Regions from separate parts of the Duganella sp. GW821-FHT07F09 genome, predicted to be linked through region 2. Evidence: predicted binding sites of a transcription regulator. Region 2 holds the regulator's gene; the other holds the start of a gene.

Region 1 (4,644 bases), on a different contig from region 2:
CAAGCGCGACCAGAAGCAGTTTTTGCACGTGACGACCACGCACCCGATCGACGCCGATTACGTCCATATGTATGTGGAATTGAGCGCGGCGGGGCGGCAGGATGTGCGTTTGGCAACGGTCTGGTTGCAGGCGGACCCCAATCCGCCACCGCCGCCGGCACCGGTGGTGTCGTCCGTGCCGGCGCCCAGCGTGATGACGTCGGTCGACGCGGAGCGGATCGCGGCGCAGGCGAGGGCGGAGCGGGCCGCCGCGTCGCCGGCCGTGCCTGCCGCGCCGCCGGTGCGGGACCGGACGCGTCCAGCGCCGTTGCCTTCGTTGCATGAGTCCGAGACCGGTGTTCCGGGGGCGCTCAAGGCCGCCGCGGCCGCAGCGACGCCCCGGCAGACGCCGACGGTGGCGGTGCGGGATTTGCCATCGCGCATCGCGGAAGCGATGGGGACGCCGCGCGGTGCGCCGGCTGCCGCCCCCGCGCCCGCAGCCACGTCCGCGTCTGTTCCGGTCAAGCCGTCGGCAAAGCGCGACGCCACCGCCGTCGATAGCGCGGTGCCGTTGCCGGTGGCGCAGGCTTTGCTGCCGTTGGGGCCGTTGCCGCTGCCTGCCGGCGTCAAACGCCCGGCCGCGCCGGCCGCATGCGCGCCGTCCGGCATCAGCGCCAAGGAATGCAAGGCGCTCGACACGCATAGCCAGGCCCTTTCCAGCAAGCTGGTGGAGCTGGAGGGGAAAATGAAGGCGCTGCAGGGTGCGATCAAGAATTCGGCGGCGACACCGGCGGCGACACCGGCGGCGGCTCCCGCGGTGGCTGCCGCCGCCGCCGCGCCAAAAGTCGGGCAGGCGGCGACGGCCGTGCTGGCGGCGGCTGGCAGCAGCGTGGCGGCCGCTGTGGCGGCGCCGGCGTCGGCGAAGGAGGCGCCAAAGTCCGCTGCGGTGGCCTCGGCGGCGCCGGGTCCAGGAGCGGCATCGACCAAGGCGGCCGAGGACAAGCCAGGCAAATCTAGCAAACCAGGCAAGGCCGGCGAAGCGCAAGCGGCGACCATGGATGGCGCCTCGGCCTCGGCTTCGGCGGGGGCGGCTTCCGCTTCCGCCTCGGCGTCCGCCGGCGAGCATGGCGCCAACGCGTCGGCCTCGGCGGCCGGCGCCTCCGCCTCGGCGTCCGCGCCGGTTCCGCTCAAGCGCGTGCTGCCCAAACTGAAATACAAAAAGGAAAAGCCGGTCGAACGTCCGACCAACTATGTCGCCTGGGGCGCCGGCGCGGTCGGCGCGCTGCTGCTCGCCGGCGCTGGTCTGATCTACTGGCGCCGCAAGAAATCCGGCGCGGCGCCGCTGAAAATCTGGCAGGGCTTCCGCAAGAAAAAGCCGGCCGAGGCGGCGGGCAAGCCCCAGGAGGCGCAGCCGCTGCACGAAGTCACGCCCGAATCAATAATGCAATAGTAATAAGCTTATAACCTCAGCTTTGCCTGCGGTGCCTCGATCTGGGTTATAGTATTCGACGCTTTTTGCACGCCATACCCCATTTTGAAAGAGCCATATGACCGCAACGTCGCAATATCAGGAGCAATACCAAGCCTTCAAACAACTCGGCCTTAAACTGGATATGTCGCGTGGCAAGCCAGCGCCCGAGCAACTCGACTTGTCCAACGCGCTGACCGAATCGCTGGGTGGCTTCAAAGCCGCCGACGGCACCGACGGCCGCAACTATGGCGGCACCATCGGCCTGCCGGAAGCGCGCGAGCTGTTCGGCAAACTGCTGGACGTGCCGGCCGCGCAAGTCGTCGTCGACAGCAGCGCCAGCCTGTCGCTGATGCACGACGTCATTATCTACAGCCTGCTCAACGGCACGCCGGGCAACGCGCCATGGGTGCGCGAGCCGGTGACCTTCCTGTGCCCGGTGCCGGGCTACGACCGCCACTTCGCCATTTGCGAAGCGCGCGGCATCAAGATGATCAACATTCCGATGACCGAAGGCGGCCCGGACATGGACCTGGTCGAGAAACTGGTGGCCGAGGATGCCAGCATCAAGGGCATGTGGTGCGTGCCGAAGTATAGCAATCCGGGTGGCGTGGTCTATTCGGACGAAGTCGTTAGCCGCCTGGCCGCGATGAAAACCGCCGCGCCGGACTTCCGCCTGATGTGGGACGACGCCTATCGCTTCCACCACCTGAGCGAGAAAAAGCTGGAAGTCGCTAACATCCTCGACGCCTGCGCCAAGGCCGGCAATCCGGACCGCGCGATCGTGTTCGCGTCGTCGTCGAAGGTCACGTGGGCGGGTTCGGGCATCGCCGCCCTGGCGGCATCGCCGGCCAACATCGCCTGGTGGACCAAGCACGCCGGCATCCGCAGCATCGGCCCCGACAAGATCAACCAGTTGCGCCACGTGCGCCTGCTGAAGGATGTGGCCACCGTCGAAGCGCTGATGGAACAGCATCGCGCGCTGCTGCAGCCGAAATTCGAAGCCGTGCTGGCGCAGTTCGACGCTTACCTGGGCGACGTGCCGGGCGTGTCGTGGACGCGTCCGCTGGGTGGTTACTTCATCGACCTGGTGACGCCGGAAGGTTCGGCCAAGCGCACGGTGGCGTTGGCGAAGGAAGCCGGCATCACCTTGACGCCTGCCGGCGCCGCCTTCCCGTACGGGAACGACCCCAAGGACAGCCACATCCGCATCGCCCCGAGCTTCCCGTCGCTGGACGAGATCACCAAGGCGGCGCAGGGGATCGCGCTGTCGCTGCGCGTAGCCTTGGCTGGATAACTTAAAAGTCTTCTAAAACACGTAGGGCGGATTAGCGCGCAGCGCGTAATCGGCCATCGATGAGCCGCCGACGGCGCTTCGATGGCCGATTACGGCGTTCCGCCTAATCCGCCCTACGTGTTTCAGAATAAAAAAAGCGCCTGTGGCCAGGCGCTTTTTTTCATTGGGCTGGCGGTTTTATTGACGCGCCATGCCTGGTACTTGGTTCATCCAGGGATCGGCGATGTCGCGGATTTCGCGGTCGTTCGCCAGGATCTGCTTGAGCAGGTCGATCTTGCGCAGGCGCGGGGCGCCGCTCAGGGCGGGCACGCCGGTGGCGGCGGCGCGGGCTTCGGTGGCGCACTGGGTTTCCAGCTTGCTCAGACCATCCCAGTCGCCCATGCGCGCGGCGGCGGCCATCTGCTTGCTCAAACCGGCAATGTTTTCGTACATCGAGAGGACTTCGGTAGCAATCATATACCCACCCAGGCTAGTTATCTTCGGCAAAACGGATTACCGCATGTCCTGATTAACGTCGCCTTAAACGGGAACTTTAGGGTATTTTGAAAAAATATTTGAAAAAGTCGAAAAAAAAGCCGCCGTGCTCAAACGCAGGCGGCTTTCGTTGCCGTTAAGGCAAGCTGCTGTTTACTTCACCAGCTCCTCCAGACCAGCGCTCAGCTCGTCCGGTGATGGCATATCGTCAATCAGCGCGTTGTCGTCCAGGCCCAGTTCCTCGGCCAGTTCCGTCGGGTAGCAGGCGGCGATTTCCTCGTCATTCAGTTCGGCCTGCTCGACGCGGGCGCGCCACGCGGCCAGCGAGATGACGGCGGCCAGGCGATTGAGCTCGCCGTTGTGATGCGGTTCCGGGAAGGCCTCGATGGTCTCCGAGAAGGTTTGCGGGAACTTCCAGCGCTTGGCCAGCTCCGCGCCGACATCGGCGAAGGTGTAGCCGAACGAGCCCATCTCGGCGTCCAGGCGGCGCGCGTCCATCGGACCGGCGACCTTGTCGAGCGCGATGGCTTTTTCGGACATGGCCGAGTGCATCACCAGTTGCCCGATCGCGTGCATCATGCCGATGGTGAAGGCGAGGTCGGTGTTTTCCTTGGTCTTCTTGGCGATCCACTTCGCCGACACGGCGGTGTGCAGGCTGTAGCGCCAGAATTGTTTGAGGTCGAGGCCGGGAACGGTCTTGAAACCGCTGACCAGGCCCGAGCTGATGACCAGGGTGCGCACGGTGACGAAGCCCAGCATCAGCACCGCGTCCTCGACCGTGCCGATGCTGCGCGAGACGTGATAGTAGGCCGAGTTGGCCAGGCGCAGCAGTTTGGCGCTGAGCACCGGATCGGTCGCCAGTTTTTTCGCGATCTCTTCGGTCGAGACGCTGGCCTTGTCGAAACTGCTGATCAATTCCTCGACGACCTTGGGCGCGGTGGGCAGCGCGGTCGGATTCTGGAACAAGGCGTCAAGTTTCATTTTTATCTCCTCGATACTCTTAATAGGGGCGTTGCTATGGGCTAACTATATAGCGATTCACCGAATGAAAGAAGCGATTTGATACCTGAGCGTATCTTTTCTGCCGTGCCGATACGCTACACTGGCATCATGGAACCCGATCCCATCGAAGAAATCACACAGAAAACGCTGCGCCATTACGAGCTGACGGCGCAACAATTTTTCGCCGGCACCATCGATCATGATGTCAGCCAAAACATCGCCGCGCTGCTCGACGCGATCGAGGGCGCGGCGCCGTATCGCCTGCTCGACTTGGGGTGCGGTCCCGGCCGCGATTTGAAGACCTTCCGCGAGATGGGACACGAGGCGATCGGCGTTGACGGCTCGGCCCGCTTCGTGGAGATGGCGCGCGCCTACAGCGGCTGTGAGGCCTGGCAACAGGACTTCGTCCAGCTCGATTTACCGG
Region 2 (4,644 bases):
TTCCTAAGTGCATCGTCAATAATGGCACTGTCCGAGTAGAAAAGCGTCTCGTCCGGAAGACGCGCTACTCAAGCTACAGGAGTCGATGATGGCCAAACCTACCTCGCAAGCACGCGCCACCCAGTCCCCGGGGAGCCAGCCATGAACGTCAAAAAATTCAGCGCGCCGACTTCGCGCGAGGCGCTGCGCAAGGTGCGCGAATCGCTCGGCCCGGATGCCGTGATCCTGTCGAACCGCCAGTCCGACGGCGGCGTCGAAATCCTCGCGCTGGCCAACGACGACGCCGCGTCGCTGTCGTCGCCGGCGCCGCATTCGCCGATGGCCGAGCCGGCGCCGTCGCTGGATCTGGGCCTGGGCTTGCCGTCCGGCCGCCTCGAACAACGCATGGAGCCGCGCTTCGACAACCGCGCCGCCGAGATGCCGGCCGAGCCGGTGCGCCGCGTGGTCGCCTCGCCGTCGTCCTATGCCAGCAAGACCGCCGCTGCTGCCACTCACGCTGCCGCGCCATCGGCGCCTGCCCAGCTCCGCGCGCCGTCGCTCGACGTCGACCAGATCACCGCGATGGTCGCCTCGGCCGTCGCCAGCGCCAAGCAGAACGCCGCCGCCGAAATGCAAGTGATGATGGGCGAGATCCGCGCCATGCGCGGCATGATGGAAACCCAGCTGGCCGAAATCGCCTGGGGAAGCACGCAAGCGCGCGAACCGCAAAAGGCCGCCGTGCTGCGCGAAATGCTGGCCGCCGGCTTCTCGGCCAGCCTGGCGCGCTACCTGATCGAGAAACTGCCGGCTGACCGCGACGCCGCCGACAGCATGCGCTGGATTAAAACCGTCCTGACCCGCAACCTGTCGGCCATGGCCAACGAGGACGCGCTGATCGACCAGGGCGGCGTGTTCGCGCTGGTCGGCCCGACCGGCGTCGGCAAGACCACCAGCACCGCCAAGCTGGCCGCGCGCTGCGTGATGCGCCACGGCCCGGACAAGCTGGCCCTGATCACCACCGACGCCTATCGTATCGGCGCGCACGAACAGCTGCGCATCTACGGCAAGATCCTCGGCGTGATGGTGCACTCGGTGAAGGACGAAGCCGACCTGCGCATCGCCCTCAAGGAACTGCGCAACAAGCACACCGTGTTGATCGACACCGTCGGCGTGAGCCAGCGCGACCAGATGGTGACCGAACAAGTCTCGATGCTGCAAGGCGCCGGCTCCGACGTCAAGCGCCTGCTGTGCCTCAACGCCACCGCCACCCAGGAGACGCTCAACGAAGTGGTGCGCGCCTACCAGGGCAGCGGCCTGGCAGGCTGCATCATGACCAAGCTCGATGAGGCGGCGGCGATCGGCAACGTGCTCGATGTCGTCATCCGCCAGAAGCTCAACCTGTTCTACGTCTCGAACGGCCAGCGCGTGCCGGAAGACCTGCACCTGGCCGATCCGGCCTACCTGATCGACCGCGCTTTCAAATTGAAACGCGACGCCGTCAACACCCAATACCTGGATGCCGAGCTGCCGATGCTGATGTCCAACGCCACCAACGACCAGTCCATGCGCGAGGTGCACCTTGGCTAATTTCGATTTCGACCAGGCGGAGGGACTGCGCCGCATGCTGGCGGGGCCCAAGCCCCGCATCGTCACCTTCCTGTCGGCCACGCCGCAGGACGACAAGGGCGCCATGCTGGTCAACCTGGGCGCCTCGCTGGCCCGCGCCGGCAACGACGTGTTGATCATGGACGCTTGCGCCAGCGCGCACGGCGTCGCCACCCGCCTCGGCGTCGATGGCGGCGCGAGCCTGCTCGATGTCGCGCGCCAGGAGTGCGCGATTAATCAGGTGATCCACCAGGTGCCGCAGGGTTTTGCTGTGGCGTCGATGACACGCGGCGCCCTGCGCAGCGGTCCCGATGAAACGCGTCGCCTGGCCAAGGCTTTCGATGTGCTGGTCAAGCAGACCGGCATCGTCATCGTCGACGGTGAATTCGACGGCGAGGCTTTCCCGGTGCCGGTCATGGCCAGTTCCGAGATCGTGGTGCAGGTGTCGAACAGCGCCACCTCGATCAAGGCCGCCTACAGCATGATCAAGCGCCTGAACCAGGAACTGGGCCGCCGCCCGTTCGGAATTCTGGTCACCGGGGCTTCCGAATCGGAAGCAAAAGTGGTATACGATAATATGGCGCAAGCGGCAAGCCGCTATCTGGCCGTGAACCTGGTCTCGATGGGATCGGTGCCGGCCGACGAATACCTGCAGCGCGCCGCGCGCCTGGGTCGCGCGGTGGTCGACGCTTTTCCGCTGGCCGGCGCGTCGGTCGCGTTCCGTCAACTGGCGGGGCGCTTCGCGCTGGCCGGTTCGCCTTCGGTCGCACGTTCACTGTGAGCGGAAAGGGGCGGAAAGGAGCGGCGTGGCGAAGATCTTGGCGCATAGCTAACTATCAATGAACTATCAATAAGAATATAAACATCAGGCTATGTACACGGTCAAAGGGAAAGCGGACAAGAATTCTTTGCTGACGGAGCACATGCCGTTGGTCAAGCGCCTTGCCCATCACATGAAGGCGAAACTGCCGCCCAGCGTCGAAGTCGACGATCTGGTGCAAGCCGGGATGATCGGCCTGCTCGACGCCATCAGCCGTTACGAGGAAACCCATGGCGCCCAGTTCGAGACCTATGCCGTGCTGCGCATCCGCGGCGCCATGCTCGACGAGCTGCGCAACAGCGACTGGCTGCCGCGCTCGATGCGCCAGAACATGCGCAAGATCGAAACGGCGATGAGCACCCTGCAGCAGCGCCTGGGCCATCCGCCGACCGAGTCGGAGGTGGCCAAGATGCTAAAGCTGTCGCTGGCCGACTACCAGGAGATGCTGTCCGACGGCGGCGGCCACCAGCTGGTGTACTACGAGGATTTCCACGACGACGACGGCAACGACAGCTTCCTCGACCGCTATTGCTCGGACGAGGAAAGCGACCCGCTGCGCTCGCTGCTCGACGGCGACTTCCGCCAGGCCGTGATCGACGCCATCGACGCGCTGCCGCCGCGCGAAAAAATGCTGATGGGGCTGTACTATGAAGAGGAGCTCAACTTGAAAGAAATCGGCGCCGTGATGGGCGTATCGGAATCGCGCGTATCGCAATTGCATACGCAGGCCGTCGCGCGCCTGCGCGCCTCGCTCAGGGAGAAGTCGTGGACTGGGCCAGTGTAATCGGGGTGCTGCTGGCGCTGGCCGGCATCGCCGTCGGCCAGACGCTTGAGGGCGGCAAGCTGTCGTCGCTGCTGCAGCCGGCCGCTTTCGCCATCGTCGTCATCGGCACCTTCGGCGCCGTGCTGCTGCAGACCAAATTCCGCACCTTCGTGCGCGGCGTGAAGATGCTGCGGCTGGTGTTCGCGCCGCCCAAGGACACGCGCGCCGCGCTGGCGCGCGACATCAATGCCTGGAACCTGGCCGCGCGCCGCGACGGCCTGCTGTCGCTGGAGCGCTACATGCTCGCCTCCAAGGACAAATTCAACACCAAGGGCCTGCGCCTGATCGTCGACGGCATCAATCCCGACAAGCTGCGCCACCTGCTCGACACCGAGATCACCGCCTACGAGACCGAGGAGCGCCAGGCGGTGCGGATCTGGGAATCGGCGGCCGGCTACTCGCCGACGATCGGCATCCTGGGCGCCGTTCTGGGCCTGATCCACGTGATGGAAAACCTGACCGATCCGAACAAGCTGGGCGCCGGCATCGCCGTCGCCTTCGTCTCGACCATTTATGGGGTCGGGCTGGCCAACCTGTTCTTCTACCCCGTGGCCAACAAGCTCAAGGCCATCGTCACGCAGGCCGTGCACCAGCAGGAGATCGCCGCCGCCGTGTTCTACGACATCGCCACCGGCGACCACACGCGCGTCATCGACGAGCGCATCGCCACCTTGCTGCGGGAGCACTGAGATGCAGTACCAGTACCGGCGCGCGCGCAGGAAGTTCGACGAGGAAGTGGAGAACCACGAGCGCTGGCTGATTTCCTACTCCGACTTCATCACACTGCTGTTCGCGTTCTTCGTCGTGATGTACGCCATCTCCTCGGTCAACATCGGCAAGTACAAGGTGTTCTCCGACGCCCTGGGCGACGCCTTCGGCGGCGCCGGCTCGGCCGAACCGATCAACACGCAGGTGCAGAATCTCCCGATTCCCAATCCGGGCCTGAAGCGCCGCACCGAAATGCTGCGCAAGGAAAAAGAGCAGATGACCAAGCTGGCGCAGGATCTGCTGTCCACGCTGGCGCCGCTGGTCAAGGAGGGCAAGGTGCGGGTGACGCAGAACAGCCGTGGCGTCAGCGTCGAGATCAACGCCAGCGTGCTGTTCGATCCGGCCGAGGCGCGCCTGACGGCCGATTCGGTCGAGGCCTTGCGCGCGGTCGCCGCGCTGCTCAAGGACGACAGTCACAACGTGCAGGTCGAGGGCCACACCGACAATCTGCCGATCAGCACTGCGCTGTATCCATCGAACTGGGAATTATCGGCGGTGCGCGCCAGCAGCGTGGTGCGCCTGTTCATCGACGCGGGCGTGGCGCCGGAACGGCTCACGGCCGTCGGCTTCAGCTCCAACGTGCCGGTGGCGCCCAACGACGACCCGATCGGCCGCGCGCGCAACCGCCGCGTCGCCGTCACCATCCTGT

Evidence for each region. Region 2 encodes FliA, which starts transcription of late flagellar genes. Its sites were predicted from a motif close to CTAAAGTTTNNNNNNNNNNNGCCGNTA; they were not measured.
Region 1: a site for FliA is predicted at 3,254-3,280, ahead of AC07P1_RS13450 (flagellar protein FliT). Genes of this name have one in related genera too.

What each region holds. Positions count from the first base shown of each region.
Region 1 covers NZ_JBWKQJ010000004.1:449,093-453,736, forward strand. Annotated here, with positions in the region: gene AC07P1_RS13440 (type IV pilus assembly protein FimV) at 1-1,429, shown strand, start outside; gene AC07P1_RS13445 (aspartate aminotransferase type Ic) at 1,527-2,744, shown strand; gene AC07P1_RS13450 (flagellar protein FliT) at 2,922-3,200, opposite strand; gene AC07P1_RS13455 (HDOD domain-containing protein) at 3,372-4,199, opposite strand; gene AC07P1_RS13460 (class I SAM-dependent methyltransferase) at 4,329-4,644, shown strand, end outside.
Region 2 covers NZ_JBWKQJ010000001.1:908,201-912,844, reverse strand. Annotated here, with positions in the region: gene flhF (flagellar biosynthesis GTPase FlhF) at 142-1,566, shown strand; gene AC07P1_RS04170 (MinD/ParA family ATP-binding protein) at 1,559-2,365, shown strand; gene AC07P1_RS04165 (RNA polymerase sigma factor FliA) at 2,457-3,188, shown strand; gene AC07P1_RS04160 (flagellar motor protein) at 3,170-3,916, shown strand; gene motD (flagellar motor protein MotD) at 3,918-4,644, shown strand, end outside.